DNA from 2 places in the Streptomyces sp. LS-MS-L19 genome. Region 2 is predicted to be linked to the other one. Evidence: riboswitches for the same ligand, from Rfam matches in the RefSeq annotation. Region 2 holds a riboswitch; the other holds the start of a gene.
The links. A riboswitch is a leader RNA that binds a small molecule or an ion and turns the genes downstream of it on or off. The one in region 2 is predicted to bind glycine.
Positions count from the first base shown of each region.

Region 1 (14,839 bases), 5.3 Mb from region 2:
AATGTTCGGAGGGCGGGCCCTCAACTCGTCCCACAAGGCGTCCGCTTCAGCGGCCGGAGGGTTCTTGCGATCGGTCCGGCCGACCCGGCACCCCCGATGCCGTACACGGCGACCATCCGGCCGACGACAAACCGAAGTCGCCCCCAGGGAACGCCACCGGACCCGAAACATTCGGCTACGTCAGCGATCCTTACGAAGAAACGGAGCGAGCCCCCCTCGCGAGCCGCACATCCCGCCGCCTCACGGACCCCCTTCTCCATGACGCTGCGTATCCGCCCGGGGTGGTTCCCCGTTGTCCGAGGTCGTCGGAGGTCCTTCGAGGTGGACGGTGGGATGGGCGAAGAGGGCCCGAGTCTTAACGGAAGCTTGACGCCCATACGCCCTCCATCCGGGGGCCCAAACGTCACTCTCCGCTTACGCTGGTCCCGCCGTCAGCAGGGCGGCCGCAACTGAGCCGCACCTCTGGAGCACCCCCCGATGGCCACCACCGAACAGCCACCCGCCAGTCGCCTGCGCTCCTGGATGCTGGAGGGCTTGTCCGACATGGGCAAGCCGGGCGGCCACACGGGCCCGCACGCCGATCCGGAACCCGCGCACCGGGGCCAGCGCTGGTGGCGGGTGATGTGCCTGACCGGCGTCGACTACTTCTCCACCCTCGGCTACCAGCCCGGCATCGCCGCGCTCGCGGCCGGCCTCCTCTCCCCCATCGCGACCATCGTCCTCGTGATCGTCACCCTGGCCGGCGCCCTGCCCGTCTACCGCCGGGTCGCCGAGGAGAGCCCCCGCGGCGAGGGCTCCATCGCGATGCTGGAGCGCCTGCTGTCGTTCTGGCAGGGCAAGCTGTTCGTCCTGACCCTGCTCGGCTTCGCCGCCACCGACTTCCTGATCACCATCACCCTGTCCGCGGCCGACGCCTCCACCCACCTCGTCGAGAACCCGCACCTGACCAGCACCCTGCACAACCAGCAGATGCTCATCACCCTGGTCCTGGTCGCCCTGCTCGGCGCGGTCTTCCTCAAGGGCTTCTTGGAGGCGATCGGCGTCGCGGTCGTCCTGGTGGGCATCTACCTCGCCCTGAACGTCGTCGTCGTGATCGTCGGCCTGTGGCACGTGATCACCGCCGGCCATGTCGTCACCGACTGGTCCAGCGCCCTGACCGCCGAACACGGCAACGTCTTCGTGATGATCGGCATGGCCCTGATCGTCTTCCCCAAGCTCGCGCTGGGCCTGTCCGGCTTCGAGACCGGCGTCGCCGTCATGCCGCACGTCCAGGGCGACGACGGCGACACCGAGGAACGCCCCACGGGCCGTATCCGCGACACCAAGAAGCTGCTCACCACCGCCGCCGTGATCATGAGCTGCTTCCTGATCGCCACCAGCTTCATCACCACCCTGCTCATCCCGGAGAAGGACTTCGAGTCCGGCGGTCCGGCCAACGGCCGCGCGCTGGCCTACCTCGCCCACGACTACCTCGGTGGCGTCTTCGGCACGGTCTACGACGTCTCGACCATCGCGATCCTGTGGTTCGCCGGCGCCTCCGCCATGGCCGGCCTGCTCAACCTCATGCCCCGTTACCTGCCCCGCTACGGCATGGCCCCGCACTGGGCCCGCGCCGTGCGCCCCATGGTCATCGTCTTCACCCTGATCGCCTTCCTGGTCACCTGGCTCTTCGACGCCGACGTCGACGCCCAGGGCGGCGCCTACGCCACCGGCGTGCTGGTCCTGATCAGCTCGGCGGCGATCGCGGTGACCATCGCCGCCCGCAAGGCCGGACAGCGTGGCTGGACGATCGGCTTCGCGGTCATCTCCGCGGTGTTCCTCTACACGACCGTCGTCAACGTCATCGAGCGCCCCGACGGCGTGAAGATCGGCGCCTGTTTCATCGCCGGCATCATCCTGGTCTCCCTGCTGTCCCGCCTCGCCCGCGCCTTCGAGCTGCGCGTGACCAGCGTGACCCTCGACGACATGGCGGAACGTTTCGTCCGGGACATGGCCAGCCGCAAGATGCGCTTCATCGCCAACGAGCCCGACTCACGCGACAAGGCCGAGTACCGGGACAAGATCGAGCAGATCCGCGAGGACAACGACATCCCCGGCGAGGACTTCGTCTTCGTCGAGGTCACGGTCCTGGACCCCTCCGAGTTCGAGGCGGGCCTGACCGTCCGCGGCGAGGTCCTGCACAACCGCTACCGCGTGCTGACCCTGGAGTCCTCCTCCATCCCCAACGCCCTGGCGGCCCTGCTCCTGCACGTCCGGGACATGACCCGCTGCACCCCCCACATCTACTTCGAGTGGACCGAGGGCAACCCCTTCCACAACTTCCTGCGCTTCTTCCTCTTCGGCCAGGGCGAGGTCGCCCCGGTCACCCGCGAGGTCCTGCGCGAAGCGGAACCGGACCGCGCCCGCCGCCCCCGCGTCCACACCGGCTGACCCGCCACGCGCGGACTCCGCTCCCCGCCGCGCCCCCGCGCACGCCCTACGTTGATGCCCATGACCCTGAGCATCCGCAACCAGCTCCCCGGCACCGTCACCACCGTCACCCGGGGCGAGGCCATGGCGACCGTCAAGATCCGCCTCGACGGCGGCCAGGAACTGACGGCCGCGATCACCCTGGACGCCGTCGAGGACCTCGGCCTCGCCCAGGGCTCAGCCGTCCGCGCCCTGGTGAAGTCGACGGAGGTCTCCCTCGCCACGGCCCTGGTCCGGGGTGTGTCCATCCGCAACCAGCTCCCCGGCACGGTCACCGCCGTGGCCACGGGAGCCGCCATGGCCACCGTCAAGGTCGCCGTGGAGGGAGGCGAGCTCACCTCCGCGGTCACCGCGGACTCCGCGACCGAGCTCGCCCTCACCGCCGGCACCCCGGTCGTCGCCCTGATCAAGTCGACCGACGTGTCCCTGGCGACGGTCTAGAAGCGACGCGAACGCAAAGAGGGCCCCGCCGGAACGGGGCCCCCTCCGCACCTCGACCTCAGTCCTCGTACGCGTCCAACGGCGGGCACGAGCACACCAGGTTCCGGTCGCCGAACGCCTGGTCGATCCGCCGTACCGGCGGCCAGTACTTGTCCGCGACCGAGACACCGCCCGGGAAGACGGCCTCCTCACGCGTGTACGCGTGCTCCCACGCCCCGCCCAGCGCCCCGGCGGTGTGCGGAGCGTTCCGCAGCGGGTTGTCGTCCGCGTCCCACTCCCCCGAGCCGACCTTCTCGATCTCCGCGCGAATGGCGATCATCGCCTCGCAGAACCGGTCGAGCTCGGTCAGGTCCTCGGACTCGGTCGGCTCGATCATCAGCGTCCCGGCCACCGGGAACGACATGGTCGGCGCGTGGAAGCCGTAGTCGATGAGCCGCTTGGCCACATCGTCCACGCTGACGCCGGTCGCCTTCGTCAGCGGCCGCAGATCGATGATGCACTCGTGCGCGACGAGCCCGCCCGGTCCGGTGTAGAGCACGGGGTAGTGCGGCTCGAGCCGCTTGGCGATGTAGTTGGCGGAGAGCACGGCCACCTGCGTGGCCCGCTTAAGGCCCTCACCGCCCATGAGCCGCACGTACGCCCACGAGATCGGCAGGATGCCCGCGGAGCCCCAGGGGGCCGCGGAGATGGGCCCCACGCCCGTCTCAGGACCGGCGGCGGGCTGCATCGGGTGGTTCGGCAGGTACGGCGCCAGGTGGGCCCGCACGCCCACGGGACCCACGCCCGGGCCACCGCCGCCGTGCGGGATGCAGAAGGTCTTGTGCAGGTTCAGGTGCGAGACGTCACCGCCGAAGTGCCCCGGCTTGGCCAGTCCCACCAGCGCGTTGAGGTTGGCCCCGTCGACGTACACCTGACCGCCGGCCTCGTGCACCTGCGCGCAGATGTCGGCGACGTGCTCCTCGAACACGCCGTGCGTCGAGGGGTAGGTGATCATCAGCACGGCGAGCTCGTCGCGGTGCTGCTCGATCTTGGCCCGCAGGTCCTCGACGTCGATCTCGCCGTCCTCGGCGGTCTTCACGACGACGACCTTCATCCCCGCCATCACGGCGCTCGCGGCGTTGGTCCCGTGCGCGGACGACGGGATCAGACACACGGTCCGCTGCTCGTCACCGTTGGCCCGGTGGTACCCGCGCACGGCGAGCAGCCCGGCCAGCTCACCCTGCGACCCGGCGTTCGGCTGGAGGGACACGTTGTCGTACCCGGTGACCTCGGCGAGCCGCTCCTCCAGCTCCCGGATCAGGGTCAGGTAGCCCTCGGCCTGCTCGGCGGGCGCGAAGGGGTGCAGCTGCCCGAACTCGGGCCAGGTGACCGGCTCCATCTCGGTGGTCGCGTTGAGCTTCATGGTGCAGGAGCCCAGCGGGATCATGCCGCGGTCGAGCGCGTAGTCGCGGTCGGCGAGCCGGCGCAGGTAGCGCAGCATCGCGGTCTCGGAGCGGTACTGGTGGAAGACGGGGTGGGCGAGGAAGTCGTCGCCGCGCAGCAGCGCGTCCGGCAGCGCCTCCTCGGTGGCCGCGTCCAGCGCCTCGATGTCACCCTCGACCCCGAACGCGTTCCACACGGCGCCCACCTGGGCCCGCGCGGTGGTCTCGTCACAGGCGACGGAGACGTGGTCGGCGTCGACGAGGTGCAGGTTGACCCCGTTCCGCCGTGCGGCGGAGACGACCTCGGCCGCCTTCCCGGGCACGCGCACGGTGAGGGTGTCGAAGTAGGCGCCGTGCACGACCTCGACCCCGCCGGCGGTGAGCCCCGCGGCGAGGAGGTTCGCGTACCGGTGCGTCCGCCGCGCGATCGCCTTCAGCCCGTCGGGCCCGTGGTAGACCGCGTACATCCCGGCCATGACCGCGAGCAGCACCTGCGCGGTGCAGATGTTGCTGGTCGCCTTCTCCCGCCGGATGTGCTGCTCACGCGTCTGGAGAGCGAGCCGGTACGCCTTGTTGCCGTCGGCGTCCACGGACACGCCCACCAGCCGCCCGGGCAGGCTGCGCGCGAACTTCTCGTGTACGGCCATGTAGCCCGCGTGCGGCCCGCCGAAGCCCATCGGCACCCCGAACCGCTGCGTGGTCCCGACCGCGATGTCCGCCCCGAGCTCCCCCGGCGACTTCAGCAGCGTCAGCGCGAGCAGGTCGGCGGCGACGGTCACGAGCGCGCCGAGCTCATGAGCCTGGTCGATGACCGGCTTGATGTCGCGTACGGCCCCGGAGGCACCGGGGTACTGGAGGAGCACGCCGTTGATCTCACGCGCGGCGATCTCGGCCGGGATGCCCCGGCTCAGGTCCGCGACGACGACCTCGACCCCGGTCGGCTCGGCGCGGGTCTCGATGACGGCGATGGTCTGCGGAAGGGCGTCCGCGTCGATGAGGAAGAGCCCCTTCTTGTTCTTCCCCATGCGCCGGGACAGGGCCACGGCCTCCGCGGCCGCGGTTCCCTCGTCGAGCAGCGAGGCACCGGAGGTCGGCAGCCCGGTGAGGTCGGCGACCATGGTCTGGAAGTTCAGCAGCGCCTCCAGGCGCCCCTGCGAGATCTCCGGCTGGTACGGCGTGTAGGCGGTGTACCAGGCCGGGTTCTCCATCACATTCCGCAGGATGACGGGCGGCGTGAAGGTCCCGTAGTACCCGAGTCCGATCATGGAGTCGAGGACCTGGTTCCGGTCGGCCAGCGACCGCAGCTCGGCCAGCACCTCGGCCTCGGTGCGCGCACCGGGCAGCTCCAGGGCATCGGCGTTCTTGATCACGTCGGGCACCGCGGCGGCGGTCAGCTCGTCGAGCGAGCCGTATCCGACCTGGGCGAGCATCTTGGCCCGCGCTTCGTGGTCAGGACCGATGTGACGCTGCTCGAACGGGATCCCCTGCTCGAGCTCTGCGAGCGGAATGCGGTGGGCGGTCATTGCGGAGGCCTCCTGGTCTGACGCGACCTTCGAGGGGTACCCCGGCGCGGGTACCCCGACGGCCTCCCCCTCTGTCATCTCAACCTGAGAGCTTCACCGGTCGCCCGAGGGCCACCGGCTTTCACCGTCGGTGAGAGCGGAAGCCGCCGTCGACACCCGCCCTGCTTTCCAGAGTGACCTCGTCCGTGCGGTACGTGAGCCTGAGAGATTCCGGGGAGGATTTGCTCCTTCGGCGCCTCCGATGTTGTCTGGAGGACTCTCCCGCACGGGGTCGACAGCCGCCTGCAAGCCTACCAGCGAGGTTCAGGTCGGGCGTTCGAGTGGCCGCCCACTCCAATGTGCTCTTTCGTAGTGCTTACGACCGCTTCGGATGAGTTGCGACCAAGTGGAGGGCCCGTGCAGACCGACATCGATCCGCGCAACCTGATCGGCCGCAAGGCGTTCGACCGCAACGGCACCAAGATCGGCACCGTCGACGAGGTCTATCTCGACGACGCGACCGGGGTCCCGGAGTGGGCGGCCATACGTACCGGCCTGTTCTCCCGCGACGCCTTCGTCCCCCTGGAGCCCAGCGAACTGGTCGAGGGCAGCCTGAAGGTCCCCTACGACCGCACCCTGATCAAGGACGCCCCCGACTTCGGCGTGGGCCGCCACCTCTCCCCGGCCCAGGAACTCCAGCTCTACCACCACTACGGCCTGCACCTGTCCCCACCGTCCCCCCTCCCGGACCGCCCCTTCGGCAAGGTGGCAGGCACGGAGGACGCAGAGACCTGACACCCGGCCGAGAGCCCTCGCCCCCCTCCCACTCCCCCACGATGTCCGGCGCAGGGCGAGCACCCACCTCCAGAGCCCACGAGCCGACCCCCACGCCCAGCCGACCACCCCCGGCACACGCCCACAACGACCAGCCGACCACTCCCCACGAGCAGCCCCACCACGCCCCCACTCCCCGCACCAACCGGCAGCCGCACCACGCCGACTCCCCCCAACCGCCCAGCGGCCCCGTCACACCCGAACTTCCCCACCACAGCCGGCGCCCCGCCACACCCCCGACTCACCCACCACCCAGCGGTCCCGCCACACCCCGACTTCCCCCACCACCCGACAGCCGCCGACGGCGCTCAGCCCCCACAGGGGCCACCCGCACCCGACGACGAAACCGTCACGGGTGGTGCGGGTGGGAACTCATCCCCGACGTCCCCTCAACCAGCGGCAACGGCTCAGCCACCTCCAGCCCAGGATCGTCGACAGAAAACGTCCGCACCCGCCCCGGCAGGGAATCCGGCGTCTCGAACCGCACGGTCACCCGCCCCAGCCCACTCCCCTGCACCCACCCATGCCCGTACTCGGCGTGCCGCACATCGTGACCGGCCACCCACCGCCGCTCGGACGCCGTCCGGGCCTCCACCACAGCCACCTCCCCGATGTCCTCCTCGGCGACCTCGACCCGCTCCCCCGCGGCCTGAGCGAACAGATCCTCCTGCGTGAAGTCGGCGAGCCCCGAAACCCCCACCCCCAGCAGCCGCACACCCCCGGTGGAATCCACCCCCTCCAGCAACCGCAGAGCGGCCTCCCGCACCACCGCCGGATCATCCGTGGGCCCCCGCAGCGTCTCGGACCGCGTCAGGGTCGAGAAGTCGTACCGCCGCACCTTCAACACAATGGTCCGCCCCGACAACCCGGCCCCCCGCAACCGCCGCACACACCGGTCCGCCAGCCGCTGCACCTCGAGCCCCACCCGGACCCGGTCATGGATGTCCACGTCGTACGTGTCCTCCACCGACACGGACTTCGTCTCCCGCTCCGCCACCACGGCCCGCTCGTCCCGCGCCAGCGCCATCGCGTACAGCCCGTGCCCGTGCGCCTTCCCAAGGAGCCGTACCAGCTCGTCCTCCCCCGCCTCCACGATCTCGTCGACCGTGTGGATCCCGGCCCGCCGCAGATGGTCCCCCGTCGCCGGCCCCACCCCCGGCAGGGTCCGCACCGACATCGGCCCCAGCATCGCCCGCTCGGTCCCCGGCTCGATCACCACCAGACCGTCCGGCTTGGCCTGCTCGGAGGCGATCTTCGCGAGCATCTTGGAAGCGGCGAGCCCCACGGACCCCGTGAGCCCCGTGACGGCCCGTATGTCGGCCCGCAGCTTCGCCCCGGCCAGCCGCGCCGACCCCTCGTCCCAGGCCGCTCCCCCGGCCTCCAGATCAACGAACGCCTCGTCCAGGCTCAGCGGCTCCACGAGCGGCGACAACTCCCGCAGCAGCCCCATCACCTGCTCGCTGATCGCCTTGTAGAACCCGAAGCGCGGCACGAGATACGCGGCGTTCGGCGCGAGCCGTCTCGCCTGGGCCATGGGCATCGCCGAGTGCACCCCGAACACCCGGGCCTCGTAGGACGCGGTGGCCACCACACCCCGCGGCCCCAGCCCGCCCACGACGACGGCCTTCCCACGCAGACTCGGCTTGGACGCCTGCTCCGCCGAGGCGTAGAAGGCATCCATGTCGAGATGCAGGATCGTGGGCGCTTTTCTCACATGTCCGATGCTGCCCTACGCCACTGACAATGCCCCGCCGAAGGCAGCGGGGCAGGCTTCAGACCGCCCGGTTGCGGCGCCTGGCCAGCTCGTCCGCGGGGTTGTGCCCGACCAGCGTCTCCCCGGTATCGACCCGCTCCCCGTGCAGCTGCGACAACGCGCTCTCGACGTCGCGCCACACGACACCCACGGCGATCCCGAAGATCCCCTGGCCGCCCTGGAGCAGCGCGTGGACCTCGTCGGGCGAGGTGCACTCGTAGACCGTGGCTCCGTCGCTCATGAGCGTCATGCGCTCCAGGTCCTGGAAGCCGCGCTCGCGCAGGTGCTGGACCGTGGTGCGGATGTTCTGCAGCGACACGCCCGTGTCGAGGAACCGCTTGACGATCTTCAGGACGACGACGTCCCGGAAGCTGTAGAGCCGCTGCGTGCCCGAACCGTAGGCGGGCCGCACGCTCGGCTCCACGAGCCCGGTGCGCGCCCAGTAGTCGAGTTGCCGGTAGGTGATACCGGCCGCCGCGCACGCCGTAGGGCCGCGATAGCCGATCTGCTCGGACGTCATGGACGTCGCCCCTCCGCTGCTCGGCACGGCCGCCGGTCGCTGCGGAGCGTGATGATCGGCCGCGCTGGTGTGAAGCGGGTACGGACCGCTCGCCCCGAGACTCCGTCCGGGGGCACCCCCAGCCGTACCGTCGCCGCTGCTTCTCACGCCGACCTCCGTCCTTGACCTGCCTTCTCGACGGTAGGCAGTCACCAGGGGTGCGTCAACGATCGCCACACTCGGCACGCCGAGTGATAATCACCCTAGGAGTGGTTTCCCGTACCCGTCCGCGGGGAAAGGCTAGCCGAATGCGCTCTGAGCGGGCCGCAGGACGCTCTCACGCGCCGGTGGCAAATGCCGGCATTTCAGTGGCGACCGGACACGGCCGACCCGTCACGGACCACTGATCCGCCGGACCGGCCGCCCCCGCCTCACTGACTGCTGGTGCCGAAGTCCTCGGGGGAGATCTGGTCGAGGAACTCGCGGAACTTCTCCACTTCGTCCTCCTGCTCGTCCGGGATCGCGATGCCGGCGTCGTCGAGCACTCCGTCGCTGCCGTAGATCGGCGTCCCGGTGCGCAGGGCCAGCGCTATGGCGTCGGACGGCCGCGCGCTCACCTCGACCCCGCTGGCGAACACCAGCTCCGCGTAGAAGACGCCCTCACGCAGGTCCGTGATGCGCACTTCGGTGAGCTCCTGGCCGACCGCCTCCAGCACGTCCTTGAACAGGTCGTGGGTCAGCGGTCGTGCGGGGGCCATGCCCTGCTGCGCGAAGGCGATCGCGGTCGCCTCCCCCGGCCCGATCCAGATGGGGAGGTAGCGGTCGCCTCCCACTTCACGCAGGAGCACGATCGGTTGGTTGGAGGGCATTTCGACCCGGACACCTACGACATCGAGCTCGTTCACACAGCAACCCTAGGCCGTGCCCGGGACGTTTGGGTAGTCGGGCAGGAAACGGGTGACAGTTCCTGCACCTGCCGTCCTCAGGGCAGCCGCACACCGAGGGCCGTCTGCACGAGCGCCGCGTGCAGCTTCACCGTGAGCCCCGCCAGTTCCTTCGTACGGGCTTCCGCGTGCACGCGGGTCTGCGGGTTGCGGTGGCGCTTCAGCGGAGCCACCACCTGGTCCACGAGCCCCGCCTCACGGTCGGCCGCTGCCTTCATCGCGCGCAGGTGCCGCGGCTCGATCCCGAACCGCCCGAGCTCGACGACGAGCGCGGCCACGGTCACCGTCTCCGCGTCGTACGCCCCGTCCGGCAGCGGGGTGATGAGCCCGTACGACTCCCACTCCGCGAGCTCCGCCTCACCGATCTCGGCGGCGGCGAGCAGCTCGGCCCGGCCGATCCGGGCCGCGGTGGGCCCCTCGGGGACCTCCAGGACCGTTTCTCCGTCCCGCTGACGGCCCACTGTGGGCAGCGCGACGGCCTCGCCCCGCTCCATGGCGTCCAGGTGCTCCCGGATCACCTTGAGCGGCAGATAGTGGTCCCGCTGCATCCTCAGGACGTGGCCGAGGCGCTCGACGTCCCGGTCGCTGAACTTGCGGTACCCGGAGGGGGTCCGCTGCGGCTCGATGAGGCCCTCGGACTCCAGGAAACGGATCTTGGAGATGGTGACTTCGGGAAACTCGTCGCGCAGCACGTTCAGCACCGTGCCGATGCTCATCAGTCCACTGTCCGTGGCGGCGGTGCCGTGTCCGGCACCGCCGCTCGGTGTTTGAAGCATGGACCTTCCCTGGGAGGGTCAGTAGCCCTGCTGGCTCGCGTAGAACACCAGCCGGTACTTGCCGATCTGCACCTCGTCGCCGTTGTTCAGGGCGACCGAGTCGATCCGCTCGCGGTTGACGTACGTACCGTTGAGGCTGCCCACGTCGGACACCGTGAACGAGCCGTCCTGGCCTCGGCGGAACTCCACATGGCGGCGCGAGACGGTGACGTCGTCGAGGAAGATGTCGCTCTGCGGGTGGCGGCCGGCCGTGGTCAGCTCGCCGTCCAGCAGGAAGCGGCTGCCCGAGTTCGGCCCCCGGCGCACGACCAGGAGCGCGGAGCCCAGCGGCAGCGCGTCGACGGCAGCCTGCGCCTCCGGGGAGAGCGCCGGCATCTGCGTCTGACCGGTGACCTCGGAGTCGTAGGCCTCGAGGCCGGAGATGGAGATGGTGGAGGTCGTCTCGGAAGGACGCTCGGGCACCGCCCCCGCCCGCAGCGGAGCTCCGCAGTTGGAGCAGAAGCGGCTGTTCTCCGCGTTGCGGTTACCGCACCTCGTACACACCTGGGCCGACATAGGGGAAAACCCTCCACCCGTACTTGAGGTTGACGGCTGCCCGAAACCTATGCCGCCGGACTGGGCAGGGTCAACAGAAGGCGCGCCCTGACCTCCGGAAATGTCGCCCGGCCCACCGACCTGGTCCCGGAACAGCGGACGCTGGCCCTCGGCGTCGGGCTGTGCGCGGTGCCGAGCGGTGGCGTTGTTGTCGCTGCCCTCTCGCGCGCTCTTGCCGAACAACTTCTGAAACAACTTCACGGGCGATTCCCCTTGACCGAAACAGACCCGCCCGTGGGGCAGGACGAACCCTGATTGAACACACCGGTCGACCCGGACATCCTCACAACGTCCGTTTCCACCAGACAGTTTCCACCACGCACCACCCAATCGGTGCGCCGACCCCCCGCAACCTCATGCCCTGGCCCGACGCCCCGCATGCACCCCCGGTTCACCGGGAGGACGACCGAGCGTAGTCAGGCCGCTTCGCCGCTCGCAAGGCGTCCACAACGATCTTGTCCGACCGCTCGACGATGACGGTGGCCTGCTCCTTCTCGAGAGTCTGCACCACGCCTCCAGGGATGTTGAGCGCCGGTTCCAGGTCCTGCGGATTGCCGATGACCTTGAAACGAAAGGGAGCGGTGATCTTGTTCCCGTCGACGCTCACGCTTTTGTCGGAGTCCGACAGATAGGTGCCGGCGACGACCCGCACGCCGTTCACCTGGATCGCCTCCGCGCCGGCCGCCCGCAGCTCCTGGATCGCGTCGAGCAGCATGTCCGCCTCGACCGTTCCCTTGGTGTCCTCGATCGTCATCTCGATGCCCGGCCCCTGCGCGGCCACCGTGCCCGCGAGGATGCCGAGTTGCCGCTCCTTCTCGACCGTCTGCTTGCGGGCCTCCTCCGCCTGGTCGGAGCTGTTCTCCAGCTCGTCCCGCTGCTTCTCGAGGCCCTGCTTCTCGTCTTCAAGACGCTGGGTACGGTCGTCCAGTTCATCGAGGATGCGTACGAGATCCTCCTGCCTCGCCCCCCGCAGCGCACTGTCACTGTCGCTGTTCGACGCCACCTGGACGGCGAGGCCGAATCCGAGGCCGAACAGCAGCACCGCGACGATGAGTTGGGCCCGGGTCACGCGCGGCGGCCACAGCCCCTTCACCAGCCTCTGACGGCCGGTGAGACCGGGCTCGTCGGCCGGGTCCGCGGTCTCCTCGGCAGGCGTCACCGGGAGTTCCTCGGGCAGTTCCTTGCGCAGCCTGTTGCCTGGCGTCTCTTCCTGCTCGCTCATCGGCGTCACGCCCGGAAGACGTGCCGGCGGATCGCCGCGGCGTTCGAGAAGATGCGGATCCCGAGCACGACGACGACACCGGTCGACAGCTGGGCACCCACACCCAACTTGTCGCCCAGGAACACGATCAGCGCGGCCACGACCACGTTCGACAGGAACGAGACGACGAAGACCTTGTCGTCGAAGATGCCGTCGAGCATGGCGCGCAGACCGCCGAAGACGGCGTCCAGCGCCGCCACCACGGCGATCGGCAGATAAGGCTCGACGACCGCCGGAACCTCAGGCCGGACCAACAGGCCGGCCACGACTCCCACGACGAGGCCCAGTACGGCGATCACGATGTGCCCTTCTCAGTTCTCGGCTCTGCTGTACGTACGATCACACTCGGTGCGGCCGGCAGCCGGAGGTCGTCCTCCACGGAAATCGCGGTCCGGATGCCGTAGTTCTCCTGCAGGGCGTGCAGATACAGCCCGTCGGCACTGTTCTGGAACTTCGTGCTGAGCCGCTGCCCGTCCCCCACCGCAAGCACCGTATACGGCGGAACCAGCGGCTTGTTGTCGACCAGTATCGCGTCACCCGCGGCCCTGATCGCCGACAGGGCCGTCAGCCGCTGTCCGTTGATGGAGACGGCCTCGGCGCCCGACTCCCACAGCCCGTTGACGACTCGCTGCATGTCGCGGTCGCGCACCCGCCCGGTGTCGGAGAACCCCGACGTCTCACGCGGGTTGCCGTCACCCCCCGTGGTGGCCTCCTTGGCGTCGTTCACGACCAGCTTGACGCCGGGGCCGTGCACCTCGGCCGCGCCCGACAGGATGTCCACGAGGTCGGCCTGGCCGCTGTCCCCGCTCTCCTTGAGCGCTTCACGCTGCCGCGTGCCCACGTCGTCACGCAGCTTGTCGACACTTTCCTCGAGCTTGTCCGCCGTGTCGCTCTCGCGGTCGATACGGTCGATGAGCTCCTGGCGCTCCTTGGCCACGACCGGAGCCGCCACCCGCGCCTGAGCCGCCCCCACGGTGACCACCAGGGCGGCGAGCACCAGGCCGACGGCCAGACCGAGCTTCGCCCTCAACGTCTTGGGCAACCCGCCGTCACCGGCGGCCTTCTTGCGGGCGGCCGCCTCGGCGTACCCGTCGTCGAGGCTGTGGTCCATGACGTTGGTGAGCAGCGACATGGAGGCGTCCGGGCGCGAGGGGCGCGTGGGGGTGCTCCGAATGGGGGGCTGCTGCGGCATGCCGCACATCGTCGCACGTCGCGGCCCCTACCTCCGAATGGCCCCATCGGCGTGCCGGACAGGCCCCCTTGGGGACACTTGTCCGGCACGCGTGCGTGCGTCGGTTCAGCGGCCGGCGCTGTCCACGACCGCCGACCACTCGTCCAGCAGGGCCTGCGCGGACGCGTCGTCGGGCCCCTCGGCCCACAGATGGGTGACCGCCTCGGCCGGGTCGGGCAGTACCATCACCCAGCGTCCGTCGGTCTCGACGACCCGGACCCCGTCGGTCGTGTCGACAAAGCGATCGCCCGCCGCCTCCACGACCCGCCGCATCACCAGTCCCTTGACGGCCCACGGGGTCGCCAGGTCCCGCTTGAGGACATGGGCCCGCGGAATCCGCGCGTCGATCTGGCTGAGCGTGAGCTGCGTCCGCGCCACCAGCCCGATCAGGCGTACGAAGGCCGCCGTACCGTCGAAGACGCTGCTGAACTCCGGCACGATGAAGGCGCCCTTGCCGTCACCGCCGAAGATCGTCGTTTCGTCGCGCCCGACCCTGGTGAGGTCGTCGGGCGAGGTGGTCGTCCACTCGACCTGAGTGCCGTGATAGGCGGCCACCTGCTCGGCGATCCGCGTCGTGGTGACCGGCAGCGCCACCCGTCCACTGCGCCGCTCCGCGGCGACAAGGTCGAGCATGACGAGCAGGGCGCGGTCGTCCTCGATGATGCGGCCCTTCTCGTCCACCAGGGACAGCCGCTCACCCACGGGGTCGAACCGCACACCGAAGGCGGCCCGCGCGGACGCCACGATCTCGCCCAGCCGCACCATCCCCGACCTACGGGCATCCGCCGTCTCGGTCGGCCGGGACTCGTCGAGCCCCGGGTTGATGGTCAGCGAGTCCACACCGAGCTTCCCGAGCAGGCTGGGCAGCACAAGCCCCGCACTGCCGTTGGACGCGTCCACGACGACCTTGAGCCCGGACTCGGAGATCCCGGTGATGTCGACGTTCCGCAGCAGCGACCCGGTGTACGAGTCGAAGACACTCGCCGGGAAGTGCAGGTCCCCGATCTCCCCGGGGAACGCCCGCCGGTACTCCTGCCGCGCGAACACCCGGTCCAGCTTGCGCTGACTCCCCTGGGACAGGTCGGCGCCCCGCCCGTCGAAGAACATGATGTCG
Region 1 is NZ_JBYCLL010000001.1:1,587,183-1,602,021, forward strand. It holds gene AC2XR2_RS06910 (APC family permease) at 478-2,430, shown strand; gene AC2XR2_RS06915 (TOBE domain-containing protein) at 2,491-2,910, shown strand; gene gcvP (aminomethyl-transferring glycine dehydrogenase) at 2,969-5,854, opposite strand; glycine riboswitch at 6,033-6,128, opposite strand; gene AC2XR2_RS06925 (PRC-barrel domain-containing protein) at 6,251-6,628, shown strand; gene AC2XR2_RS06930 (DNA polymerase IV) at 7,017-8,381, opposite strand; gene AC2XR2_RS06935 (MerR family transcriptional regulator) at 8,440-9,087, opposite strand; gene AC2XR2_RS06940 (bifunctional nuclease family protein) at 9,351-9,824, opposite strand; gene ftsR (transcriptional regulator FtsR) at 9,902-10,639, opposite strand; gene AC2XR2_RS06950 (zinc-ribbon and FHA domain-containing protein) at 10,658-11,563, opposite strand; gene AC2XR2_RS06955 (DUF881 domain-containing protein) at 11,625-12,455, opposite strand; gene AC2XR2_RS06960 (small basic family protein) at 12,461-12,793, opposite strand; gene AC2XR2_RS06965 (DUF881 domain-containing protein) at 12,790-13,686, opposite strand; gene AC2XR2_RS06970 (sugar phosphate nucleotidyltransferase) at 13,792-14,839, opposite strand, start outside.
Region 1: linked by a shared signal. The riboswitch ahead of gcvP (aminomethyl-transferring glycine dehydrogenase) and the one ahead of gcvT (glycine cleavage system aminomethyltransferase GcvT) in region 2 are both predicted to bind glycine.

Region 2 (14,839 bases):
AGATCGGCCACTGGTAGGTGAAGAGCAGCAGCGCCAGGTTGCCCGTGAAGAACATGGGCAGCGAGACACCGGCGAGCGCGACGCCCATGAAGCTGCGGTCGAAGAAGCTGCCGGGCTTGAGCGCGGAGATCACACCGATCACGACACCGGAGACCAGCCACAGCACGGCGGCACCGAGGGCCAGCGACGCGGTCACCGGGATGCGCGAGGTGAGCTGCGGCCAGACCGCCTCGTGGGTCTTGAAGGAGTAACCGAAGCACGGCGCGTCGCAGTGCGCGGTGGTGGGACCCAGGTTGTAGGTGGCCCCGGACACGACACCCTTGATGAAGTGCCAGTACTGGAGGTACAGGGGGTCGTCCAGACCCAGGTTCTGCTTGACCGCGAGGATGTCCGCCTTCGACGGGCTCTTCCCGAGGTACTGCTGCGCGAGCTGGTCGGCGGTCTGACCGGCCATCCGTGGCAGCAGGAAGAAGATCGCGAAGGTGACCGCGGTGACGACCAACAGCAGGATCACTGCCGCGAACGTCCGACGGAGGATGTACGAGATCACGGGGACCGGCGCTGGTGCCCGTGGGCCGCGAAGCCCACGGGCACCAATGCCTTCACCTGCCTTCCGGGGCTACTTCTTGGTCGTGCCGATGTTGAGGTAGTCGTACTGACCGCTGAAGGCCGCCGAGGACACCAGGTTGGTGAAGCCGGCCGGACGGTACAGCAGGACCTTGAAGTAGGTCAGCGGGACCAGCGCCGCCAGGTCCATCGCACGCTTGTCGATCTGCCCGTACAGGGCGTTGCGCGCGGTGTCGTCCTCGGTGGCGATGGCCTTCTCCAGCATCTCGTTGATCTGCTTGTCGTTCAGATACGAGAGGTTGGTGTTGCCGGACGCGCCGATCGCGTCACCGTGCAGGATCTGCTGGAGGAAGCCGTAGCCGGAGGGCCAGTCGGCACCCCACTGCATCATGTGCAGACCGATGTTCTGCTTCTTGTCGAAGCTCGGCACACCCGCGTAGTCGGTGAAGTACTTGCCCGACGGGTACTGCTTCATGCTGGCGTTGATGCCGACCTTCTTCAGCGAGGCGATGATCGCGGTGGCCGCGTCGATCTCCTGCGGACGGTCGCTGCGCGCCGAGATGTTGGTGCTGATCGTCGACTTGCCGCAGGCCTTCAGCTGCTCCTTGGCCTTGGCGACGTCACCCTTGTTGCCGGTGGTCGCGTAGACGTCGGCCTTCTGGTAGCCGGGGATGTCCGGCGGCAGGACGGTGGTGGCGATGTCACCGCGGATCGGGCCGCCCTCGGCGGTCTGCACGGAGACCTTGTCGATGGCGTACTCGACGGCCTTGCGGCACTCGACCTTGTCGAACGGCGCGACCTGGGTGTTGATCGCCATGTAGACCAGACGGCCACCGTAGGTGTTGTCCGTGTTGGCCTTCAGGTTGGAGTCGTTGACGACCTTCGCCTGGGTCGCGGCCTGGACGCCGGTACCACCGAGGTCGATCGCGTCACCGGCCTGGACGTCCTGGTCGATCGTCTCGGCGTTGACCTTCAGCTTGACGACGATCTTGTCCGGGTACTGCTTGCGCAGCGGGTCGGTCTTCGCGTCCCAGTTCTCGTTGCGCACGAGGACGGCCTGCTGGCCCTCCTTGTAGCTCTGGAACTTGTACGAGCCCGAGGAGACGATGCTCTTGACGTAGTCGACGCCGGTGTCCTTGGCCTGCGGGACCGGAGCCGTCTGCGGCGTGGCGACCAGGTAGTCGAACTCCTGGAAGGGGCGGTTGAGCTTGAAGACGATCGTGGTGTCGTCCGGCGTCTCGATGGACTTCAGGCCCTCGGCGCTCTTGTCCTTGTAGGGGCCCTTGTACTTGTCGCCGCCCTCGAGGAACTGCTGGAAGTAGTTCGGGCCGAGGGAGAGCACGTCACGCGCGAAGTTCGAGCGCTCGACGGCGTACTTGACGTCCTTCGAGGTGATCGGGGTGCCGTCCTGGTACTTCAGACCCGAACGGATCTTGTACGTCCAGGTCTTGCCGCCGTCGCTCGGCTGGCCGGCGCTCTCGGCGAGGTCCGGGACCAGCTTGTTGCCCTCCTCGCCCGGACCGGGCTGGAAGGTCATCAGCGGGCGGGCGTACAGCCGGCTGAGGTTGTACATGTAGGCGTAGTACGTGTTGCCGGGGTCGAAGGAGTCCGGGACGTCGGAGTACTCGTACGTGACCGTCCCACCCTTCTGGGTGGAGGCGTTGACGACACCCTTGGTCGCTGCGTTGGCCCCTGCCGACTTGCTTCCGTCTCCACCGTCGTTGTCATCGGCCTTGCTGCAAGCCGAGAGCAACAGGCTCGCACTGCCGATGGCCGCCACTGCGGCCAGCGCTGACCTTCGCATGATGGTCTGCTTCCCCTTCAATTGTCGGAAATCTTGTGGACTCTCACCGCGGCCGCGGGTCAGCGGCTGCGCGGGTCGAGAGCGTCGCGGAGACCGTCGCCGAGCAGGTTGAACGCCAGGACGGTCACGAAGATGGCCAGACCAGGCACGATCATGAACTGGGGGTCGACCTGGTAGTAGTCGACCGCCTGGTTGATCATGCCGCCCCAGGACGCCTGCGGAGGCTGGATGCCGACGCCGAGGAAACTGAGGGACGCCTCGAAGAGGATGTTGGTCGGGATGAGCAGCGTCGAGTAGACGATGATCGGGCCGACGAGGTTCGGCAGCAGCTCCCGGAAGAGGATGTAGGGCCCCTTGGCCCCCATCCCCCGGGACGCGTCGACGAACTCCCGCTCGCGCAGGGCCAGCGTCTGGCCGCGCACGATGCGGCCCAGATAGGGCCAGTTGAAGAAGCCGATGATGAAGATCAGCACGCTGATGTGCAGCGGCAGGCCCTCGAGGCCGAAGGCACCGCCCTGCAGGGTGGCCGAGATGGCGATGGCGAACAGCAGCAGCGGGAACGCCAGGAAGGTGTCCATCAGCCGGCTGATGATCGTGTCGACCCGGCCGCCGTAGTACCCGGCGACCACGCCGAGGACCGCGCCGATCGTGTTGGACAGGATCGTGGCACCGAAGGCCACGACCAGGGAGACCCAGGAGCCCTCGAGGATGCGGGTGGCGATGTCGCGGCCGAACTTCGGCTCGACGCCGAGCGGGTGGTCCCAGCTCATGCCGCCCCAGTCGCCCTTGGGCAGCGAGGTGTTGGGGTCGATCAGATCCTGGTGCAGGGCGTTCGGGTCCAGCCCGAAGAGGGCCTGGATGGGACGGGACAGCACCGCGACCAGGATCAGCAGGATGACGATCACGCCACCGGCGACCGCCACCTTGTCCCTCTTGAAACGGGACCAGGCGATCTGCCCCAGGGAACGGCCCTCGATCTGCCCCTTGCCGGCCCCGGCGAGGACAGCCTCAGGCTGCGCCTCGGCCTGCGCCCCGGTGGTCTCGATCGGTGCGGTCACAGTGACCCGACCCCTCTCGCCGGTGGTGACCGGCCTACACCTGCCGTGGATTACGGCTTTGTCGACTTGCTCAGCTCACAGGAACATCTGATCCTGCGTCTGCCTGGGGAGTCTTCAGCTTCGCTGCGATCACCCGCCAGGCCTGGCGAGGAAAGTATGCGTAACCGTGATGCAGTACGAGGGATTCCGTTATCCGAACAACGGGTAACGCCTCCCGGACGCATGCCAGTTGGGACAGAACGGCACAATAAGCGACATCGGTGATGATCCGCCGCTATCTACGCGCGAAGAAATGTGGCTGTTACGTAAACGAGCCGAACGGGTTGCTTTGACTCTCAGTAACCGCCACGGGCCGGCGGGTAGCCGTACCCCGCCGCCGGGGCCTGGACGGGAGCGCCGTGCGCCTCACGGTCGTAGAAGGGCCGGGCCCCCGCGCGCATCCACAGCGCCACCGGGTCGTACTCGTCGGACATCGCCACGGTCGACACCGGCAGCCCCTCCGGGACCGCGCCGATGGACTGCTGCATCATCGCGCGCACCGAGTCCACGGCCGACGGGCTGGTGTCGTACACATCCAGGCCGATGGCCAGATACGGCGCCCCCAGCGCCGGCTGCACCCAGGCGCGGCGCAGCGAGCGGACCGCCGGGGTGCGGTGGGCGTTCTGCACGAGCAGGGCGTAGAACTGCGGGACCTCGATACCGGGCTCCGAGAGCCGGAGCGGGCCCGCGGGCTGGCGCTCCAGGCCGGTGGCGATGCGGCGCAGGTCGAGCCAGGGGATGCCGACGCCACCGCCGGGGGCGTGCGGGTTCAGCCAGAGACCGTAGTGGTCGGGGTAGAGGGTGCGGGCGACGTCGATGCCGTCGACGACCTCGTAGGAACGGTTCCAGCCGCTCGCGGAGAGCTCCTGGGCCGAGGTCACGCAGGGGGCGTAACCGTGGCCGTCGACCTCCATGTTTCCGTACTGGGCGTCCGGGGAGCCGGACTGGCCGTGCCACAGCAGCATCCAGATCTGGCCGGCGGTCGGGGTCGCGAGGGCGCGCAGCAGTGCCTCGTAGGCGTCGTAGCGCCCGGGGGTCACCTGGCGCAGCATGTGCTCGACCGAGCCGGTCGCGGTGCCGCTGGCGCTCACGTCGTATCGCCCCTTCTTGAAAGTTCCCCGAGTATGAAACCAGCTTAAGCGCCTACCGGGTGGGGACCTGTGCGTCGTCGGCGGGTGCGCGTTGTCCGTGGCTGGTCGCGCAGTTCCCCGCGCCCCTGAGCGGGTTCGACTAGCCCTGGGTGTAGAAGGGCCGTACCTGTCCTCGCATCCAGTGGCCCACCGGGTCGTCCGCCACGTCCAACAGGACCAGGTTGACGGGCCACTTCACCGGGGTCGTGCCCAGCGCCCGGCCGAGGGCGTCCATCGGGAGGGTGCGCAGGTCGCCCTCCCACTGGGAGAGTTCGACGCCGACGAACATGACCGGGTCGGACGTCTCGATGGCGGCCAGGCAGCGGCGGGCGGTGAGGACCACGCCGGTCGCCGCGAACTCCGCGGACGCGGCCGCGAGGAAATCGACCGGGTCGTCCTGCCAGTCGGGCTCGTAGAGCTTGACGCGGCCGCCGGTGTTGGGGCCGTCCAGCGGGGTGCGGCCGACGCGGCAGAGGTCGGCCACCGCGGCGGGCGGGAGCGGGACGCCGACCACGCCGTCGGGGTTCACGGCGATGCCCACGTGCGGGGGCAGACCGCGGGCGAACTCCACCGCGGGGGCGATGGTGTACGACAGGTGCGAGCCGACGACCTGGCGGAACTGCTCCTCGGAGCTGAAGACCGGGACGAACGCCTGGCCCCCGAGCTCCAGCGTGGGCAGGTCGAGGGGGCCGCTGTGCGGGCCGCCGCCGTTGGGCAGCGGGACCCAGACGAAGCTGCGGCCCAGCACCTCGATGATCCGGCCGCCCGCCGAGGGCATGCCGAGGGAGGCCGAGAGCACCTCCTCCAGCTCGTTGCCGGGCCACCCGCCGTGCGGGTGGGGGTGTGCCGACTGTGCCGGGAAGTCCGCGGGAAGATCCGCCGGGAAGTCCATCTGTCTGACCGCCTGCTGTGAACCGCTGATGTGGCTGAAAGGCTAGCGGGTGCGGACGGTGTGTGGCTCAGCCCGTGAAGCGGATCGCCTGCGGGGCATGTGGCTCAGCCTCAGCAGCCGAGCCGCCGCGAGGCGTATGGCTCAGCCCGTGAAGTCGATCCGCCGTAGTACGTCCGCCGCGTCCCGGTCGATCAGCACCGCCGAGCCGCAGCCCGGGGGCAGGTCGCCGCGCTCCACGGAGCGGATCAGCCGGGCGGCCGCGCCCCGGTGCCGCAGGAAGGCGTACCGCGAGACGCCCCGGCCGCGCTCGCGCTGGCCTTCCAGCGCGGTGTCCGCCGTGACGTCGAGGAGCAGCAGGTGCAGGGTGCCGCCGCGGCGCCGGGCCTCGCGGGCCAGCCAGCCGCGCACCCAGGTCTGGGTGCCGCAGTCGTGCACCACCACTCCCCCGCCGGAGCGCAGGGCGCGGCGCAGTCCGGCGTAGTGCGCGAGCCGGACCAGGGGGCGGTAGACGGCGTACGGCAGGAAGCGGGACAGCCGGCCGTCCCAGCGGTCCCGGGTGTCCTGGGAGTCGATCCGGGTCCCCGTGACCGCCCGCTTCATCAGGGTGGACTTGCCGCTGCCGGGCAGGCCGGTGATGACGACGAGGTCCTCGGGACCGAAGAGCAGGGCGTGCGGGCCGTGGCCCGCGCGGTCGCGCAGGTCACGGACGACCGGGTGGGCGCCGCGGGCCTCGACGGCCGGGGCCGCGGGCTGCTTGGGCAGCGCGATGCCCGAGGTCGTCGCGTACGCGGTGGTCCTGTTCACCGTCATCGTCCTCCTCCGGGTTCAGGGCTTCCCCTCCCCACCGAGCGTAAAGAGAAGGTAATGGATGATCTCTCGCGTTTCTGTACGCGTACCGCCACAAGCCGGTTACAGAAGGGGACCGGGAGGGTGCGCCGGGTGCGGCCCTGCCGTCGGCCTCCGATGCGTGCAATGATGTCCGCGCCAACTGCATACCGGCCGTTTGAATCCGCGCGGGAGAGTCCCGGGTACATGTACCCGGGCGCCGAAGGAGCAAGTCCCTCCCTTGAATCTCTCAGGCCCCGTTACCGCGCGGGCGAGGCACATCTGAAAAGCGGGCCGCCGACGCCGGTGGCCCCACCCACGGTGCAAGCCATGTCCTTCATGGCGAACCTCTCAGGTTCCGATGACAGATGGGGAGGAACGACCTCGCCCGTCATGCCTTGGATTCTGGAGACGACCGCTCTATGACCAGTTCTGCGCCCCGGCACACCGCGCTCGACGCCCTGCACCGCTCCCTCGGTGCCACGATGACCGACTTCGCCGGCTGGGACATGCCCCTGCGCTACGGCTCCGAGCGCGACGAGCACAACGCGGTGCGCACGAAGGCCGGGCTGTTCGACCTCTCCCACATGGGCGAGATCACCGTGACCGGTCCCCAGGCCGCCGGACTGCTGAACCACGCCCTCGTCGGCAACATCGCCTCGGTCGGTATCGGCCGGGCCCGCTACACCATGATCTGCCAGGAAGACGGCGGCATCCTGGACGACCTGATCGTCTACCGCCTCGCCGACACCGAGTACATGGTCGTCGCCAACGCCTCCAACGCCCAGGTCGTCCTGGACGCGCTGACCGAGCGCGCGGCCGGCTTCGACGCCGAGGTGCGGGACGACCGGGACGCCTACGCCCTGATCGCCGTACAGGGGCCGGAGTCCCCCGGGATCCTCGCGTCGCTGACCGACGCCGACCTGGACGGGCTCAAGTACTACGCCGGTCTGCCGGGCACGGTCGCCGGGGTGCCGGCGCTGATCGCGCGCACCGGCTACACCGGGGAGGACGGCTTCGAGCTGTTCGTGGCGCCGTCCGACGCGGAGACGCTGTGGCAGGCGCTGACCAAGGCGGGCGAGGGCGTCGGACTCGTCCCCTGCGGGCTGTCCTGCCGGGACACGCTGCGCCTGGAGGCGGGCATGCCGCTCTACGGGCACGAGCTGTCCCGCGAGCTGACCCCCTTCGACGCGGGCCTCGGACGGGTGGTGAAGTTCGACAAGGAGGGCGACTTCGTGGGCCGCGCGGCCCTGCGTGAGGCCGCGGAGAACGCGAACCACGAGCCGCCCGTCCTGGTCGGCCTGATCGCCGAGGGCCGCCGGGTCCCCCGCGCCGGGTACGCCGTCGTCGCCGAGGGCAAGGTGATCGGCGAGGTCACCTCCGGGGCGCCCTCCCCCACGCTGGGCAAGCCGATCGCGATGGCCTACGTCGACGCCATGTACGCCGCGCCGGGCACGACGGGTGTCGCGGTGGACATCCGGGGCAGCCACGAGCCGTACGAGGTCGTGGCGCTGCCGTTCTACAAGCGCCAGAAGTAGCCGCCGTAGGCGATGCTGAGCGCACAGTCGCTGCTCACGCACGCCTTCCGCAGTCCCCCCTTCATCAGCACTTTCCCGCGTACAGGAGAATTCAGGCCATGAGCAACCCCCAGCAGCTGCGTTACAGCAAGGAGCACGAGTGGCTGTCGGGCGCCGAGGACGGCGTCTCGACGGTCGGCATCACGGAGCACGCGGCCAACGCGCTCGGCGATGTCGTCTTCGTCCAGCTCCCCGAGGTCGGTGACACGGTGACCGCGGGCGAGACCTGCGGCGAGCTGGAGTCGACCAAGTCGGTCTCCGACCTGTACTCCCCCGTCTCCGGTGAGGTCACCGAGGTCAACGAGGACGTCGTCAGCGACCCGGCGCTGGTGAACTCCGCCCCCTTCGAGGGCGGCTGGCTGTTCAAGGTACGCGTCGCGGAGGAGCCGGCCGACCTGCTCTCCGCCGACGAGTACACCGCCTTTTCCGCCGGCTGAGGAGTCCGCACCTGATGTCCGCACTGAACACCCCCCTGCACGAGCTCGACCCGGAGATCGCCGCCGCGGTCGACGCCGAGCTGGACCGTCAGCAGTCCACCCTCGAGATGATCGCCTCGGAGAACTTCGCTCCGCTCGCGGTCATGGAGGCGCAGGGCTCGGTCCTCACCAACAAGTACGCCGAGGGCTACCCGGGCCGCCGCTACTACGGCGGCTGCGAGCACGTCGACGTGGCCGAGCAGATCGCGATCGACCGGCTCAAGGAGCTGTTCGGCGCCGAGTACGCCAACGTGCAGCCCCACTCCGGTGCCTCCGCGAACCAGGCCGCGCTGTTCGCGCTGGCCCAGCCCGGCGACACCATCCTGGGCCTGGACCTGGCGCACGGCGGTCACCTGACCCACGGGATGCGGCTGAACTTCTCCGGCAAGCAGTTCGACGTGGTCGCGTACCACGTGGACCCGGCCACCGGTCTGGTCGACATGGCCGAGCTGGAGAAGCTGGCGCGCGAACACCGCCCGAAGGTGATCATCGCCGGGTGGTCGGCGTACCCGCGCCAGCTGGACTTCGCGGAGTTCCGCCGGATCGCCGACGAGGTCGAGGCGTACCTGTGGGTCGACATGGCCCACTTCGCGGGTCTGGTCGCGGCGGGGCTGCACCCGAACCCGGTCGAGCACGCGGACGTGGTCACCTCCACCACCCACAAGACGCTGGGCGGACCGCGCGGCGGGATCATCCTCGCCAAGCAGGCCTTCGCGAAGAAGCTGAACTCGTCCGTCTTCCCGGGCTTCCAGGGCGGTCCCCTGGAGCATGTGATCGCGGCGAAGGCGGTGTCCTTCAAGGTCGCGGCCTCGGAGGAGTTCAAGGAGCGCCAGCGGCGTACGGTGGAGGGTGCGCGCATCCTCGCCGAGCGTCTGACGGCCGACGACGCCCGGGAGGCCGGGGTCAACGTGCTCTCCGGCGGCACCGACGTGCACCTCATCCTCGTCGACCTGCGCGAGTCCGAGCTGGACGGCAAGCAGGCCGAGGACCGTCTCCACGAGGTCGGTATCACGGTCAACCGCAACGCCGTCCCGAACGACCCGCGCCCGCCGATGGTCACGTCGGGCCTCCGGATCGGCACGCCCGCCCTGGCCACCCGCGGCTTCACGGCCGAGGACTTCGCCGAGGTCGCGGACGTGATCGCTGCGGCGCTGAAGCCGTCGTACGACGCAGACGCCCTGAAGGCCCGGGTCAAGGCCCTGGCCGACAAGCACCCGCTGTACCCCGGCCTCAACAAGTAGTTCCCCGGCGGGGGCACCCGACGACGTGTGCCCCCGCCCTTTGTGAAGGAGTTCCCGTGGCCATCTCGGTCTTCGACCTGTTCTCGATCGGCATAGGCCCGTCGAGCTCCCACACGGTCGGCCCGATGCGCGCGGCCCGTATGTTCGCCCGCCGCCTGCGCAACGAGGACCTGCTGCCGTCGGTCGCCTCCGTCCGCTGCGAGCTGTACGGCTCCCTGGGCGCGACCGGCCACGGGCACGGCACCCCGAAGGCGGTGCTGCTGGGACTGGAGGGGGCGTCTCCTCGTACGGTCGACGTGGCGACGGCGGACGACAGGGTGGCCGAGATCCGGTCCGAGGGCCTGCTGAAGCTGCTCGCCGAGCACGAGATCGCCTTCTCCTTCGACGACGACCTGGTGCTGCACCGGCGCAAGGCGCTCCCGTACCACGCGAACGGCATGACGGTGTGGGCGTACGACGCCTCGGGGGCCGAGCTCCTGTCGAAGACGTACTACTCGGTGGGCGGCGGCTTCGTCGTGGACGAGGACGCGGTCGGCGAGGACCGCATCAAGCTCGACGACACGGTGCTGAAGTACCCCTTCCGCACGGGTGACGAGCTGCTGCGCCTGACCAAGGAGACCGGCCTGTCGATCTCCTCGCTCATGCTGGAGAACGAGCGCGCCTGGCGCACGGAGGACGAGATCCGGGCCGGGCTCCTTGAGATCTGGCGCGTCATGCGGGCCTGTGTGTCCCGGGGCATGTCCCAGGAGGGCATCCTGCCGGGCGGTCTGCGGGTGCGGCGGCGGGCCGCCATGACGGCTCGTCAACTGCGGGCGGAGGGCGACGCGTTGGCCCACTCCATGGAGTGGATCACGCTGTACGCGATGGCGGTCAACGAGGAGAACGCGGCCGGCGGCCGGGTGGTGACCGCCCCGACGAACGGCGCGGCCGGCATCATCCCCGCGGTCCTGCACTACTACATGAACTTCGTGCCCGGCGCGGACGAGGACGGCGTGGTCCGCTTCCTCCTCGCGGCCGGCGCCATCGGCATGCTCTTCAAGGAGAACGCGTCCATCTCCGGCGCGGAGGTGGGCTGCCAGGGCGAGGTCGGCTCCGCCTGCTCGATGGCCGCGGGCGCGCTGGCCGAGGTCCTGGGCGGCTCCCCCGAACAGGTCGAGAACGCGGCCGAGATCGGCATGGAGCACAACCTGGGCCTGACCTGCGACCCGGTCGGCGGACTGGTCCAGATCCCCTGCATCGAACGCAACGGCATGGCCGCGGTGAAGGCGGTCACAGCGGCGAGGATGGCCCTGCGGGGGGACGGCTCCCACAAGGTGTCCCTCGACAAGGTCATCAAGACCATGAAGGACACGGGGGCGGACATGAGCGTGAAGTACAAGGAGACTGCGCGCGGGGGGCTGGCGGTGAACATCATCGAGTGCTGAGGGGCGGGGTTCGGGCAGCCCCTGCGTTCACGGTGGTGCAGGTGTCCCAGGACCTGTTCGCTACGATGCCCCGCCGGTCCAGGCCGGCGGGGCATCGTGGTCGGGTTGTCGGTCGGGTCAGCTGATGTAGCCGGCCACGTCCGCGAGCACGTTGGTGGTGCTGTTCGTGTAGAAGTCCACCTTGCCGTCCGAGCCGACGGGCACGATCACCTGGTTGGCGATCGTCCTGCCCTGGGCCCAGTTCAGGTTGGAGGCCGTCGGACGGCTGCCGCCGTCGGCCCAGGCGGTGAGGTAGCCGCTGCCGGTGGTGCCGGTGACGGTGACGGTCAGGACCACGGCCTTGACGCCGGTGGACGGGATGGCGTCGCGGCCCGAGATCTGCACGGCCAGCGTCTTGCCGGAGCCCAGCGCCGTCGTCTGGCGCGTGTCCAGCAGGCGCAGCGGGGTGACCGTCTGGAAGGTCGCGCCGCTGGTGGAGAAGTAGCCGGAGACGTCGGCGATCACGTGGCTGGTGCCGTGCACGTAGATGCTGACGTTGCCGTCGCTGCCGATCGGCACGGTCACCAGGTTGGGGATGGTGGTGCCGGTGGCGGACCAGTTGACGTTGGACGCGGTCGGGCGGGTGGCGCCTTCGGGGTAGGCCTCCAGGTATCCCCCGCCGACGGTCTGGGTGGCCGTCAGGTTGAGGACCACCGAGGTGGCGCCGGTCGGTACGCCGCCATGGCCGCGGACCTTGAGGCTGATCACCGCGTTGGTGATCTTGCTGGTGGTGGAGATGCCGACCTTGGAACGGGTGTCCAGCAGACGGGCCGGGGTCAGGGCCGTGTACTTGGAGCCGGTGGTGCCGCTGGTCCAGTAGCCCTGGACGTCGGCGATCAGGTGGGTGGTGCTGCTCGTGTAGAGGTCCACGACCCCGTCGGCGGCCACCTTCACGGTCGCCGACGCGGCGATGGTCTGGCTCGCGCCGGTCCAGTTGAGGTTGCTGGTCGACGGCTTGCTGGTGCCGTCGGCCCAGGCGATCAGCGAACCCGAGCCGGTGGTGCCGGTGACCGTCAGGTTGAGCACGACGGCGGTCACGCCGCTGCTGGGGATGCCCCCGGCGCCCTCGACCTTGACCGGGGCGGTGCCGCCCGCGACCAGGGGCTTGGTGCTCGGAAGGGAACTGAGGCCCCAGCCGGTGCCGTTGCGGGTGTCCAGCAGGCGCTTGGGGCTGCTGAGCGCGTGGAAGGTGGAGGCGCCGGTGGCCGCGCTGCCCTGGGCCGGGCACAGGGCGGAGGTCAGGCCGGCCTCCCTCGGTGAGCCCAGGCCGGTCACCTCGTCGTAGCCGGCCGTGGCCGTGTAGCCGGTGGCGTAGACGGAGTTGTTGCCGCTGGTGACGTCCCAGAAGTCCGTCGGGTAGCTGCCGCGCGCGGCCCGGTAGAGGGCGTTGTTGAGGAAGCCGACCCGCCCGTTGGCCTGGCAGGCCGTGCCGGCGTTGGCCTGGACGACCGCGGCGGCCCAGGTCGGGGCCGCGGCACTGGTGCCGCCGACGATGCCGGGCACAGGGCTGGAGGATTCGCTGTCGTCCTGGAAGTAGACCGGGTACCCGTCGGCCGGGTCCGCCAGGGCGGAGACGTCCGGGACGGCCCGCTTGGCGGTGGTGGCGACACCGCCCTGGTAGACGACGGGCGCCCAGCGTGCGGAGACCCCGCCGCCGGTGCCGCCGTCGGCGTTGCCCCAGGTCGTCTGGGTGCTGGTGCTGCCCGAGGTGGTCATCGTGGTGCCGCCGACCCCGGTGACGTAGGGCTGGCTGGCGGGGTCGTCGACGGCCTTGGCCGTGGAGCCGGTCGCCCGGTAGCAGTCGCTGGAGCCGTCGTCGCCCGAGGCGGCGACCACGCTCTGCCCCTGGGCGGCGGCCTCCGCGAAGACGGTGTTCTCGGCGTTCGCGGTCGCGCTGCTCTCGACCGCCTCGCACTCACCCCAGCTGGTGGAGATGACCTGCGCCTGGTCGTCGGTGACCATCCGCTGGTAGACGTCGAGCACGTTCTGGTCGGTCGCGGACTCGGCGTCCGGGCCCTGGTAGTCGATGACGCTCGCGCCGGGCACCAGACCGATCAGGTCCTCGATGTCGAGCGCCGACTCCACGCCGTCCGATCCGTCGGTGGCCGGCGCACCGGCACCCGACGTCGTGTCGACGTACACACGGGACACCGGGGTGTTGGTGCCGATGCAGGACTGGTAGGCGGCGATGCTGGCGGCGTCGACGTTCTCCAGCTCGAACACGGCCACGGTCTGCCCCGCACCGGCGGTGGCGGAGCTGGTCATCCCGTAGGCGCCGGCCAGCTTGCCGGGGCTGTAGTAGTCGGTGCCGTCGGTCAGGCCCGAGCCGGTGAAGTCGGCGCAGAGTGCCGGGGTGTACCCGTCGGCGGTCGCCGCGCCCGCACCGCGTCCGGAGACGGCCGAGGCGGTGGCGGAGGTGTGCCTGCTGGTGCGACGCACCGCGGAGTGGTGGCTGCTGATGGTGTTGATGCTGCTGAGGCCGACGATCCCGGTCACCGAGGACGCCACGTTCGCGGGCAGCGCGGGGGCCGAGGTGTTGAGGTAGTCGGTGGTGCCGTCCTTGAGGCGGACGTCGCGGAAGCCGGTGCCGAAGGCGTGGGACGCCTGCGCGGCGGTGGCGGTGACCGGGATGGACAGGCCGTCCGGGCTCACCTTGCCGGGAGTCAGACCGGCCGCCTTCAACGCCCGGGAGACTCCCGCGACGGTGGCCTGCGTAGGACCGAAGACCGAGGCGAACTGCCCCTTGGCGAGGTAGTGGTGGTACTGGGCGTTCCCCGGTGTGGACACCGCGGTGACGAAGTCCGCGAGCGACCGCGGGTCACGCGGGGCCAGGTTCACGCTGAGGTGCAGCCGGGTTCCCGACGCGGTCGTGCCGGTGACCGTCGCACCCGCCGGGACACGCGGTGCCGCCCCTATTCGCTTCGGTGGGTTCGATCCGGCCGTTCCCCCCTGGGCGACCGCGCCCTGGGCGGTCGCGGTGAGGACGAGCAGAGCGACGGCGGCGGTGGACGCCGCCGTGATCACTCTCGGCCGTCTGCCGGTCTTGACCGCCGCGTGCTCGGGACGTCCCGGCGCGGCGTGGGCCCTCTTGGCCATGCGGAATTCTCCTAGGGAACTGACACATCGTCACACCCGTGGTGGGGACGATGGTCGAAGTGTGCATTTCCTATCAGGACACGACAGTTGGAGTCTCTGTTCGCCAAGGAACCATGAGCGGATCTTTACGCCGTCGTGGCGACCCCCGGCGGGAGTTCAGCGGACGTCGACGTAGTCGGTGACCCGGGGGCTTCTCAGGTAGTGGTCTCCGGTCTGGCGGCTGAGGGCGAGGGCCCAGGTGCCGTCGCGTCCGGCGGTCACCATGCCGACGAGGTGGCCGTGCCGGTCGGAAGCGAGGTCGGTGACGTAGTGGTACGTGGTGGAGCCGCGGGGGCGGAAGTAGAGGGACGGTGCCGCGCCGGAGAGCGGCTTCCAGGTGGTGCCGTTCCTGTACTGCAACGTGCCCGCGAAACGGATCGGCCGGCCCTTGCGGACCGGGTCCGGGGTGGCGTGGAAACCGGTGACGCGGGTGGCGTAGCGGTAGAGGTGGACGGGTTTGGTGGTGCTGGTCGCCAGGTCCGGGTTGCCGTTGAAGCGGGCGCGCCAGTACGCGGTGCTGTCCGGGGTGGTGAAGGTGCGGGCGAACGTCTCCTCGAACTGGGGCTTGTTGTAGCGGATCTTGAGGGGCAGGGTGGCGGCGTTCTTCCAGCCGCTCTTGCCGTCCTGGGAGT
Region 2 is NZ_JBYCLL010000001.1:6,915,274-6,930,112, reverse strand. It holds gene AC2XR2_RS31060 (ABC transporter permease) at 1-550, opposite strand, end outside; gene AC2XR2_RS31055 (ABC transporter substrate-binding protein) at 620-2,371, opposite strand; gene AC2XR2_RS31050 (ABC transporter permease) at 2,431-3,429, opposite strand; gene AC2XR2_RS31045 (enhanced serine sensitivity protein SseB C-terminal domain-containing protein) at 3,765-4,559, opposite strand; gene AC2XR2_RS31040 (enhanced serine sensitivity protein SseB) at 4,699-5,490, opposite strand; gene AC2XR2_RS31035 (AAA family ATPase) at 5,632-6,300, opposite strand; glycine riboswitch at 6,495-6,591, shown strand; glycine riboswitch at 6,592-6,693, shown strand; gene gcvT (glycine cleavage system aminomethyltransferase GcvT) at 6,738-7,853, shown strand; gene gcvH (glycine cleavage system protein GcvH) at 7,952-8,329, shown strand; gene glyA (serine hydroxymethyltransferase) at 8,344-9,609, shown strand; gene AC2XR2_RS31015 (L-serine ammonia-lyase) at 9,666-11,033, shown strand; gene AC2XR2_RS31010 (protease pro-enzyme activation domain-containing protein) at 11,151-14,168, opposite strand; gene AC2XR2_RS31005 (hypothetical protein) at 14,325-14,839, opposite strand, start outside.